Regions from separate parts of the Ralstonia sp. VS2407 genome, predicted to be linked through region 3. Evidence: predicted binding sites of a transcription regulator. Region 3 holds the regulator's gene; each other region holds the start of a gene.
The links. The regulator HrcA, encoded in region 3, represses chaperone genes, less so after heat shock. The targets are predictions, from matches to a motif close to TTAGCACTCNNNNNNNNNGAGTGCTAA.
Positions count from the first base shown of each region.

Region 1: groES (co-chaperone GroES) is a predicted target of HrcA. The motif match lies at 1,568-1,594, and genes of this name have one in related genera.
Region 2: rpoH (RNA polymerase sigma factor RpoH) is a predicted target of HrcA. The motif match lies at 1,682-1,708, and genes of this name have one in related genera.

Region 1 covers NZ_JBRFVG010000001.1:38,648-41,925, forward strand. Annotated here, with positions in the region: gene ACU8YE_RS00185 (TetR/AcrR family transcriptional regulator C-terminal domain-containing protein) at 346-948, shown strand; gene groES (co-chaperone GroES) at 1,686-1,976, shown strand; gene groL (chaperonin GroEL) at 2,078-3,278, shown strand, end outside.
Region 2 covers NZ_JBRFVG010000024.1:16,418-19,695, forward strand. Annotated here, with positions in the region: gene ACU8YE_RS23290 (diguanylate cyclase domain-containing protein) at 1-1,553, shown strand, start outside; gene rpoH (RNA polymerase sigma factor RpoH) at 1,788-2,681, shown strand; gene ACU8YE_RS23300 (SCO family protein) at 2,748-3,278, opposite strand, start outside.
Region 3 covers NZ_JBRFVG010000010.1:112,944-116,221, reverse strand. Annotated here, with positions in the region: gene hutC (histidine utilization repressor) at 1-298, shown strand, start outside; gene ACU8YE_RS17180 (carboxymuconolactone decarboxylase family protein) at 430-777, shown strand; gene hrcA (heat-inducible transcriptional repressor HrcA) at 819-1,877, opposite strand; gene ACU8YE_RS17170 (NAD kinase) at 1,989-2,927, shown strand; gene recN (DNA repair protein RecN) at 3,073-3,278, shown strand, end outside.

The DNA.
Region 1 (3,278 bases), on a different contig from region 3:
TTACAAAGGCGCCCTCAACGGAGTTGGGGGGCGCCTCATCCTATTACTCGCATCTCCGGACCAGCTATTTGGATACGAAAAACGGGGAGGTGAAGCGCTACCCACACGTTAAGCGTGCTTCCACAGCGAAGCCAAATAGAGGATAAGAAATATCGCTCCCAACAAGGCGAAGTACACAGCGGGGAAGGCGTATGTGTCCCACAACCGCAGAGGCTTGGGCTTACGAATGTGATCTATTTCCGGCATTGATTCCCTCCTAGTCTAAAATCGAACCGATCAGTTCGATTTTGAAGTGTACCATCGCTCGGGCAAAATCGAACTCATGAGTTCGACAAAGGGGGAGCAGTGCGGACTAAGACGGAACAGAAGCGGCTGCAGTTACTGAGCGCCGCCACGGAAGTGTTTTTCGAACAGGGTTATGAGCGAACCCTAATGTCCCACGTCAGCGAGCGCGCCAAGTGTTCCAAGGGCACGCTGTATAGCTACTTCGAGTCGAAGGAAGAGCTGTACTACGAAGTCATCATTGCCGCTACAGCACAGGAAACAGGCGGAGTTCTGGAACAGCTGGATGCCTCAGCAGAATGCATAGAAGACTTGTTGTTCGCGTTTGGAGTACGGTTGCTCCAAACGGTGTATTCGTCGCGCTTTCAGGCGCTTCGCAGGCTGGTCTTTTCCACCCCGGCCGATAGCAAGTTGGGGGCAACGATATATGCGCGGACAGTGAAGCCGTACATGGACCTGACAACGCAATTTCTGGCCTCGGCCATGGAAAGAGGGCAACTGCGTCGCGATGACCCTGAAGTGGCTGCTGCGCATCTGTGCGGGCTACTGGAGTCGGAGCTGTTACTGAAGTTTCTGCTGCATGCACTCGACAACGTGCCTCCAACCCAACTCGAATCTATCGCAAGGCGCGCTATGAAGGCATTCGTCGCTGCCTATCACGCATGAAAGGCCCAGCGCCCGCTTGGCTACACCAAACGGTGGGATGTCGTCCGGAAGCCGCAGTCAGAGTATTTCGGCTCCGCCATGCCCTTCGTCGGCACATAAGGGGCTCCAAGGTCGTCTCGCTGCAGTCGGCGTTAGGGCAGCAACTCGTGCAGTCACCGATGTGTTGCATCAACCGGTTGAACAGCAGCACTGCAGGCCGGACGTTCAGGCCTTCTAAGCGGCCGCCCGCAATGGAACGGACGCGGTGTGACTGGACGGTGGCGGCCCTAGAGCCCGCATGTTTATCCGAATGTCGACAGTCGCCCGGGACTGAACGTGCGGATATCCCTTTTTTGTGAATCATAATTCACATAGTTGATATCCCGGAAAGAGGTGCAAACTTGGGTGAGCTTGCTTTGTGGCGCGTTCCGCAGCGTTTTCGGCGCCCGGCATTTGTCTCGCCGCATCCAGCAACCTGTTGACGGAAAAGGGATTCTTCGAGGGCAGCCGGGCGGCGACGCGAGGGAGTTCATAGTTGAGTGAACAAAGTTCAGCGTTGAGTGAATCTCGACACCGTCATCGACATCTCGACATGAATTTCAGCGCCCGTTCTTGAAATCGTAATACCCCGTCCCTATAATTAGCACTCGCTGGGCAGGAGTGCTAACAACGCCTCCGGTCCCCGATGCTTTCCCGATGCGCCGCGTTCTGCGGCGCGTTTTGTGAATAAACACTCACTTTGCATTGAGGAGTTGTGTATGAACCTGCGTCCTTTGCACGACCGCGTGATCGTGAAGCGCCTGGACAACGAAACCAAGACCGCTTCGGGCATCGTCATTCCTGACGCCGCCGCTGAAAAGCCGGATCAAGGCGAAGTGCTGGCCGTCGGCCCGGGCAAGAAAGACGACAAGGGCAATGCGATCGCGCTGGACGTGAAGGTCGGCGACCGCGTGCTGTTCGGCAAGTACGCCGGCCAGGGCGTCAAGGTGGATGGTCAGGAAGTCCTGGTCATGCGCGAAGAAGACATCATGGCCGTGGTGCAAAAGTAAGCACGCGCTCTGTCGCATCGCTTACCTGTAACCCAATCCTCATTGCCGGCGCCGCTGACTGAGCGCGCGGGCAACATCCAAAGATTTCGGAGATTCTCAAGATGGCAGCTAAAGACGTAGTGTTCGGCGACGCCGCACGTGCCAAGATGGTCGAAGGCGTGAACATTCTCGCCAACGCAGTCAAGGTGACCCTGGGCCCGAAGGGCCGTAACGTGGTGCTGGAGCGCAGCTTCGGTGGCCCGACCGTGACCAAGGACGGTGTGTCGGTCGCCAAGGAAATCGAGCTGAAGGACAAGCTGCAGAACATGGGCGCGCAAATGGTCAAGGAAGTTGCTTCCAAGACCAGCGACAACGCCGGTGACGGCACCACCACCGCAACGGTGCTGGCCCAGTCGATCGTGCGCGAAGGCATGAAGTACGTTGCCGCCGGCATGAACCCGATGGACCTGAAGCGCGGCATCGACAAGGCTGTGACGGCCGCCGTCGAAGAGCTGAAGAAGATCAGCAAGCCGACGACCACCAGCAAGGAAATCGCTCAAGTTGGCGCCATCTCGGCCAACAGCGATGAATCCATCGGCCAGCGCATCGCTGAAGCCATGGACAAGGTTGGCAAGGAAGGCGTGATCACCGTGGAAGACGGCAAGTCGCTGGCCGACGAGCTGGACGTCGTGGAAGGCATGCAGTTCGACCGCGGCTACCTGTCGCCGTACTTCATCAACAACCCGGAAAAGCAAGTTGTCCAGCTGGACAACCCGTTCGTGCTGCTGTTCGACAAGAAGATCAGCAACATCCGCGACCTGCTGCCGGTGCTGGAGCAAGTGGCCAAGGCTGGCCGTCCGCTGCTGATCATCGCTGAAGACGTCGAAGGCGAAGCCCTGGCAACGCTGGTGGTCAACAACATCCGTGGCATCCTGAAGACCGCCGCCGTCAAGGCTCCGGGCTTCGGCGACCGCCGCAAGGCCATGCTGGAAGACATCGCCATCCTGACGGGCGGCCAAGTCATCGCTGAAGAAGTTGGCCTGACGCTGGAAAAGGCGACCCTGAACGACCTGGGCCAAGCCAAGCGCGTTGAAATCGGCAAGGAAAACACCACGATCATCGATGGCGCAGGCGACGCCCGCAACATCGAAGCCCGTGTGAAGCAAGTGCGTGCCCAGATCGAAGAAGCGACTTCGGACTACGACCGTGAGAAGCTGCAAGAGCGCGTGGCCAAGCTGGCCGGCGGTGTTGCCGTGATCAAGGTTGGCGCTGCCACCGAAGTCGAAATGAAGGAAAAGAAGGCTCGCGTGGAAGATGCGCTGC
Region 2 (3,278 bases), on a different contig from region 3:
CTGGCTACGGCCAGTGGCAGGACATCCATGGCATGCCGACGTCGTTCAGCTACACGCCCATCGGCCACACGGGTCTGGCGCTGATCAGCAAGATCGCCAGTGCGGAGCTTTACGCCCCGATGCGCGTGCAGTTCGAGCGGCTTGCGGCCTTCATGCTGTGTCTGATGATCGGCAGCGTGCTGGCCATCCGCTTGACGGTGCGACCGTTTGCCAACCGGCTGGCCGCGTCCGAGCGCGCACTGCGCACCGCCAACGAAAGCCTGGAACGCCGGCGTGACGCCCTGCGCGCCAGCCGCGAACAACTCCGCCTGGTAGCCGACAACGTGCCCGCGCAGCTCAGCTACGTCGACTCGGACGGCATCGTGCGCTTTGCCAGCCGCACGCTGCTCGAAGCCTTCGGCCGCAGTGAAGACGAGATGCTCGACCGCCACGTGCGCGACATCTACACCCCCGAGGATTACCGCACGCTGCTGCCCTACATGACTGAGGTGCTGGCCGGTTACCCGGTGCAATTCGAGATCCAGTCCATGCGCACCGGCGTGCCCCGCTACCTGAGCGGCCACTACTTTCCCGACTACGATGATCGCGGCACGCTGCGCGGCTATTTCTCGGTACTGCAGGATCTGACGGCCCGCACGAGTGCCGAGCTGGCCCTGGGGCGCAGCGAACGGGCGCTCAAGCTCGTGCTCGACAACGCGCCGCTGCTGGTGTCGCACATCGACCCCGACGGTGTCTTCACCTTCTGCAACGTCACGCATGCGCGCTGGCTGCAGCGCACGCCCGAGGAGGTCTGCGGCCAGACAGCGGAACGGGTGTTCACGCCGGGCACGTACGCCTTGCTGGCACCGTATCTGGTGCGCGCCCAGCGCGGAGAATCCGTCCAATTCGAGATCACCGCGCCATGGTACGAAAAGGCCCACGCCAACGGCCCGCGCAGCCGCACCCGGCATTTTCGCGGCCAGCTCGTGCCCGATGCCGGTGAAGCCCGCGACGGCCGCTGCGGTCTCTACGCCTTCGTGCAGGACGTGACCGAAGCCAAGCGCAGCGAGATGGAGCTGTCGCGCATGGCGCGCTTTGATGCGCTCACCGGCCTGCCAAACCGCTACGAACTCTACGAGCGCCTGCGCGCCGCGCTGGAACGCCGTCAGCGTCTGCCCGCGCCGCTGGGCGTGCTGTATCTGGACGTGGATCACTTCAAGCACATCAACGACACCTACGGCCACGCCGCCGGCGATGCTGTGCTGGTGGAGGTCGCGCACCGCCTGCAACGTGCCGTGCGCCGCACCGACACCGTCGCCCGCCTCGCAGGTGATGAGTTCATCATCCTGCTCGACCCGATTGACGCCCCCGATGATGCGCTGCACACGGCGCAGAAGATCGTCGGAGCGATCCGTCCGCCCATCCACCTGCCTGATGGCACGGTGCTGCACGTCACCACGAGCATCGGCGTCGCCTGCCCGGGCCTGGAAGTACGCGACCCAGACGCCGCCCTGCGCGAAGCCGATCGCGCACTTTATTGGGCGAAGTCACGCGGCCGTAACACGGCGGCATAGTCGAGAACCGATGCCGCCCGCCCCGGTCTATGAGTGGGTATGACGCGCTTTTGTTGCGGCGCAAACATCACACTATTGACAGATGCACCCTGATTTACGGGAACTATTAACCGGGCAAGAATGTCCTATTAGCACTCATCCGGTTGGAGTGCTAAGATGCCTCTCCAAACCTCCACTGGATTTCGACAGGAGTCCTGAGTGAACGCAGTCATCCCCGTGAATACCGTTTCCGCAATCGCCACCCAGCCGTCCGGCAACGCCGGCAATGGATGGGCGCTGGCGTTCCCCGGCAACCTGGGCAACATCGACGCCTACATCCAGAGCGTCAACCGTGTGCCGATGCTGTCGGCTGAAGAAGAACAGCGTCTGGCCCGCGAATACCGCGACAACGACAATCTCGATGCCGCCCGCCGTCTGGTGCTCTCGCACCTGCGCCTGGTGGTGTCGATCGCCCGCGGCTATCTCGGCTACGGCCTGCCGCATGCCGACTTGATCCAGGAAGGCAATATCGGCCTGATGAAGGCCGTCAAGCGCTTCGATCCGGATCAGGGTGTGCGCCTCGTCTCGTACGCGATGCACTGGATCAAAGCCGAGATGCACGAGTACATCCTGAAGAACTGGCGCATGGTGAAGGTGGCCACCACCAAGGCCCAGCGCAAGCTCTTCTTCAACCTGCGCAGCCACAAGCAGGATGCGCAAGCGACCTTCACGTCGGATGAGATCGACGCCGTGGCCGCCGAACTGAACGTCAAGGGCGCCGAAGTGCGCGAGATGGAAACGCGCCTCTCGGGCGGCGACATCGCGCTTGAAGGCCAGATGGACGACGGCGAAGAGTCCTTCGCCCCGATCGCGTACCTGGCCGACACGCACAACGAGCCGACCCGCGTGATCGAAGCGCGGAGCAACGACCGCATGCAAAGCGAAGGCATCGAAGCCGCCCTCGCCAAGCTGGACGACCGGAGCCGCCGCATCATCGAAGCCCGCTGGCTGAACGTGAACGACGACGGATCGGGCGGCTCGACGCTGCACGACCTGGCTGACGAGTTTGGTGTGTCGGCAGAACGCATTCGCCAGATCGAATCGGCCGCGATGAAGAAGATGAAGGGTGCCCTGCAGGCCTTCGCCTAAGCTGCCCGCCTCGCCATAAAAAAGCCCGCCAATTGGCGGGCTTTTTCTTTGGGCGCTGGCAGCAGATCAGTCGGCCAGCAGTTGCTTGATGTCATGCGCGATCGGCTCGGGGCCCTGACCGTGCTTGATGAACAGGCGCAGGTTGCCTTTCGGATCAAACATGTAGCTGCCGGCCGTGTGATCCATCGTGTAGTTGTCAGGCGAACTGCCCGGCACCTTGCTGTAGAAGACCTTGAAGTCGGACGCGACCTTCTTCAGTTCGGTCTCGTTGGCCGGACGCAGGCCGATGAAGCGCGGGTCGAACGCGGGCACGTACTTGGCCAGCAGGTCTTGCGTATCGCGCTCGGGGTCGACGGTGACGAACAGCACCTGGACGCGGTCCGCGTCTTTGCCGAGTGTGTCCATCACGGCGCGCAATTCGGCCAGCGTGGTCGGGCAGACATCGGGGCAATGCGTGTAGCCGAAGAACATGACGACGACCTTGCCGCGGAAATCTTCGAGCGTGCGGCGCTTGCCGGTGTGGTCGGTCAGCGAGAAATCGGTGCCGAAGCTCTTGGATCCGGTGATGTCGAGATTCTTGAAGGCGGGCTTGTCGCT
Region 3 (3,278 bases):
CCTGCCGATCCAGGTGGAAGACCGCTGGGTGAATGCCGGGCTGGCCCCTGACTATATGCAGCAGGATTTCACGCAGACCACGCCAAACGCCTACCTCATGCGTGCCGCCCCGTTGCAGGGCGTGGATTACGGCATCGAGGCGCGCCTGCCGCCGCGCGAGATCGCCGAGATGCTGCAGATGGATGTGCGTGAGCCGTGCCTGATGCTGCGGCGCAAGACGCTATCCCAGGGCCAGGTCGCCTCCGTGGCAACCATGTGGCACCCGGGCGGGCGGTATCAGTTCACGGGCAGTTTCTAAGCGCGTCGTTGCGCTACATCATGACCTTGCCCCGGGGCGCGGACGAGAATGCTCGAAAAGATGCGCGGCGGCTGATGCCAGTCCGCCCAGTTCGCTACCTCACTCCACACCCGGCCCAGGAGAGCACTGTCATGAGCGGCATGCCCGAATTCAAAAGCGTGGTCAAAGATGTGTCTGCGCACATGCGCAGCTTGCGCGAATCGCAGCCGGAGTTGATGACGGCATTCAGCCAACTGGCGGCAGCCGGCACAAAAGACGGCGCACTGAGCAAGAAGACGCGGGAATTGGTGGCGCTGGGAATAGCCATTTCCAGCCGCTGCGACGACTGCATCGGCTTCCATGTCCAGGCGCTGGTCAAACTCGGCACAACCCGTGCCGAACTGGAAGAGGTGTTGGGAACAGCCGTCTACATGGGAGGCGGCCCTTCGATGATGTACGCCACGCATGCGCTGGCGGCGTTCGAGCAGTTTTCAGCCTGAGACATTGGCGGGCAACCCGGCCCGCCACAGGCGGCGTTGTTTCAATACTGGCTGAGGGTGCTGGATAGCAGCTTGGCTGTGATATCCACGATCGGGATCACGCGCTCATACGCCATGCGCATCGGCCCGATCACGCCCAGCGTGCCGACAATCTTGCCGTCCACCTCGTACGGCGCGGTGATGACGGCCATGTCTTCGTGCGGCACAAGGCTGCTTTCGCCGCCGATGAAGATCTGCACGCCCTCGGCACGGCTCGATACGTCCAGCAGTTGCAGCAGGCCGGTCTTCTGTTCGAACACGGCAAAGAGCCGGCGCAGCTTGTCCATGGAAGAAGACAAATCTTCCACGTCCAGCAGCTTGCGCTCGCCCGAAATGACGACCGGTTCCTCTTCCGACGCGGCACTGCTGCCCGCTTCCACGGCAGCCTGCATCAGCGCGGTCATGTCGGCCTGCAGTGCAGACAGCTCGCCGCGCAGGCTTTCGCGCACCGCATCGAACGTCTGGCCGCCGTAGTGTGCATTGATGTAGTTGGCCGCTTCCACCAGTTGCGACGGGCTGTACGGCGTATCGGTATGGATGATGCGGTTCTGCACGTCGCCTTCGGGCGTGACGACGATCAGCAGGATGCGCGATTCGGACAGCCTCAGGAATTCGATCTGCCGGAACGCATGCGTGCGGCGCGGCGTCATCACGATGCCGGCAAACTGCGAGAGGTTGGACAAGGTCTGCGCCGCCGCCGCAATCACCCGCTGCGACGATTCCGACCCATGCGACGCCAGCTGCGTGCGCACCTGCTCGGCAATCGCACCCACCATCTGCTGCGCCATGCGGTCTTGCGTGCTCAGCACATCCAGCGGGCTGGCCGTCAGCATCGTATCGACGAAGAGGCGATAGCCGCGTGGCGTCGGCACGCGCCCGGCGGAGGTGTGGGGGCTCGCGATGAAGCCCATCTCCTCGAGGTCGGACATCACATTGCGGATGGTGGCCGGCGACAGATCGAGCCCCGAATACTTCGACAAGGTGCGCGAGCCCACGGGCTGGCCCTCGGCGATATACCGTTCGATCAAGGTCTTGAGGAGGATAGTGGCGCGCTTGTCCATGATTCTTCAATTTTACGCAAAATCGGCGCCCGTCTACGGGTGATGTCGGCGTTTCTCCACGAAACACGTGCTGACGTGGCGACGGTCATATCGATATGGTGTAATGCGCGCATGTCGATTCCCTCGTCCGCCGTGGCCCCGCAAGCTCCCGCCGCCTCGCCCGTTTCGCCTTTCAAGACCGTTGCGCTGGTCGGCCGGTATTCGGCTGCCAACATTGCCGGCCCCCTTATGGAACTGGCGTCGTGCATTGCCGCGCGCGGGCATGACATTGTCTTCGAGCGCGAAACGGCGCTCAACATCGGCGTCCAGGACTACCCTGCCCTGCCGCCCGAAGAGATGGCGCGCCACGCCGACGTGGCCGTCGTGCTCGGCGGTGACGGCACGCTGCTCGGCATTGGACGCCACCTGGCCGGTGCCAGCGTCCCCGTGATCGGCGTCAACCACGGGCGGCTCGGCTTCATGACCGACATTCCATTCGACGACGTACACACCGTGCTGCCCGACATGTTGTCGGGCCGCTACGAGGCCGAAACCCGCACGCTGCTGCAGGCTCAGGTCGTGCGCGACGACGAGGTCATCTTCTCCGCCCTCGCCTTCAACGACGTGGTAGTCAACCGCTCGGGCACCTCGGGCATGGTGGAGCTTGCCGTGTCGGTCGACGGCTTCTTCATGTACAACCAGCGTTCGGACGGCTTGATCGTCTCCACGCCCACGGGCTCGACGGCGTATGCGTTGTCTGCCGGCGGGCCGATCCTGCATCCCGCGCTCTCGGGTCTGGTGCTGGTGCCCATCGCACCGCACTCGCTGTCGAACCGGCCGATTGTCATTCCGCAAGACGCCGAGGTGGTCATCCAGGTCACCAGCGGGCGCGATGCCAGCGTCAACTTCGACATGCAGTCGCTCACGTCACTGCTGCCCGGTGACCGCATCGTGGTGCGCCGCTCGGAGCGCACGGTGCGGCTGCTGCACCCGATCGGCTACAACTACTACGCCACGCTGCGCAAGAAGCTGCACTGGCACGAGTATCCGACCGAAGACAACCGGCTCTAAGAACCTGCCCATGATCCTACTGCGCGGCCCGATCTTGAACTTGCAATGCTCGCCGTACGCATGTACGGCTGCGCTTCTCGCTTCAACCTCGAGCCGCTCGCTACGAATCATGGGCAGGTACTAAAACTCCTCGCTCACCGCTTCCATGCTGCGCAGCCTCACCATCCGCGATTTCGTCATCGTTCACGCGCTGGATCTCGATCTGGCCGACGGTTTTACCGTGTTTACGGGCGAGACCGGCGCGGGCAAATCCATCCTGATCGATGCACTTGCACTCACGCTGGGTGAGCGCGCCGATGCGGCTGTCGTGCGCGAAGGCGCGCCGCGTGCCGACATCACCGCCGAGTTCGA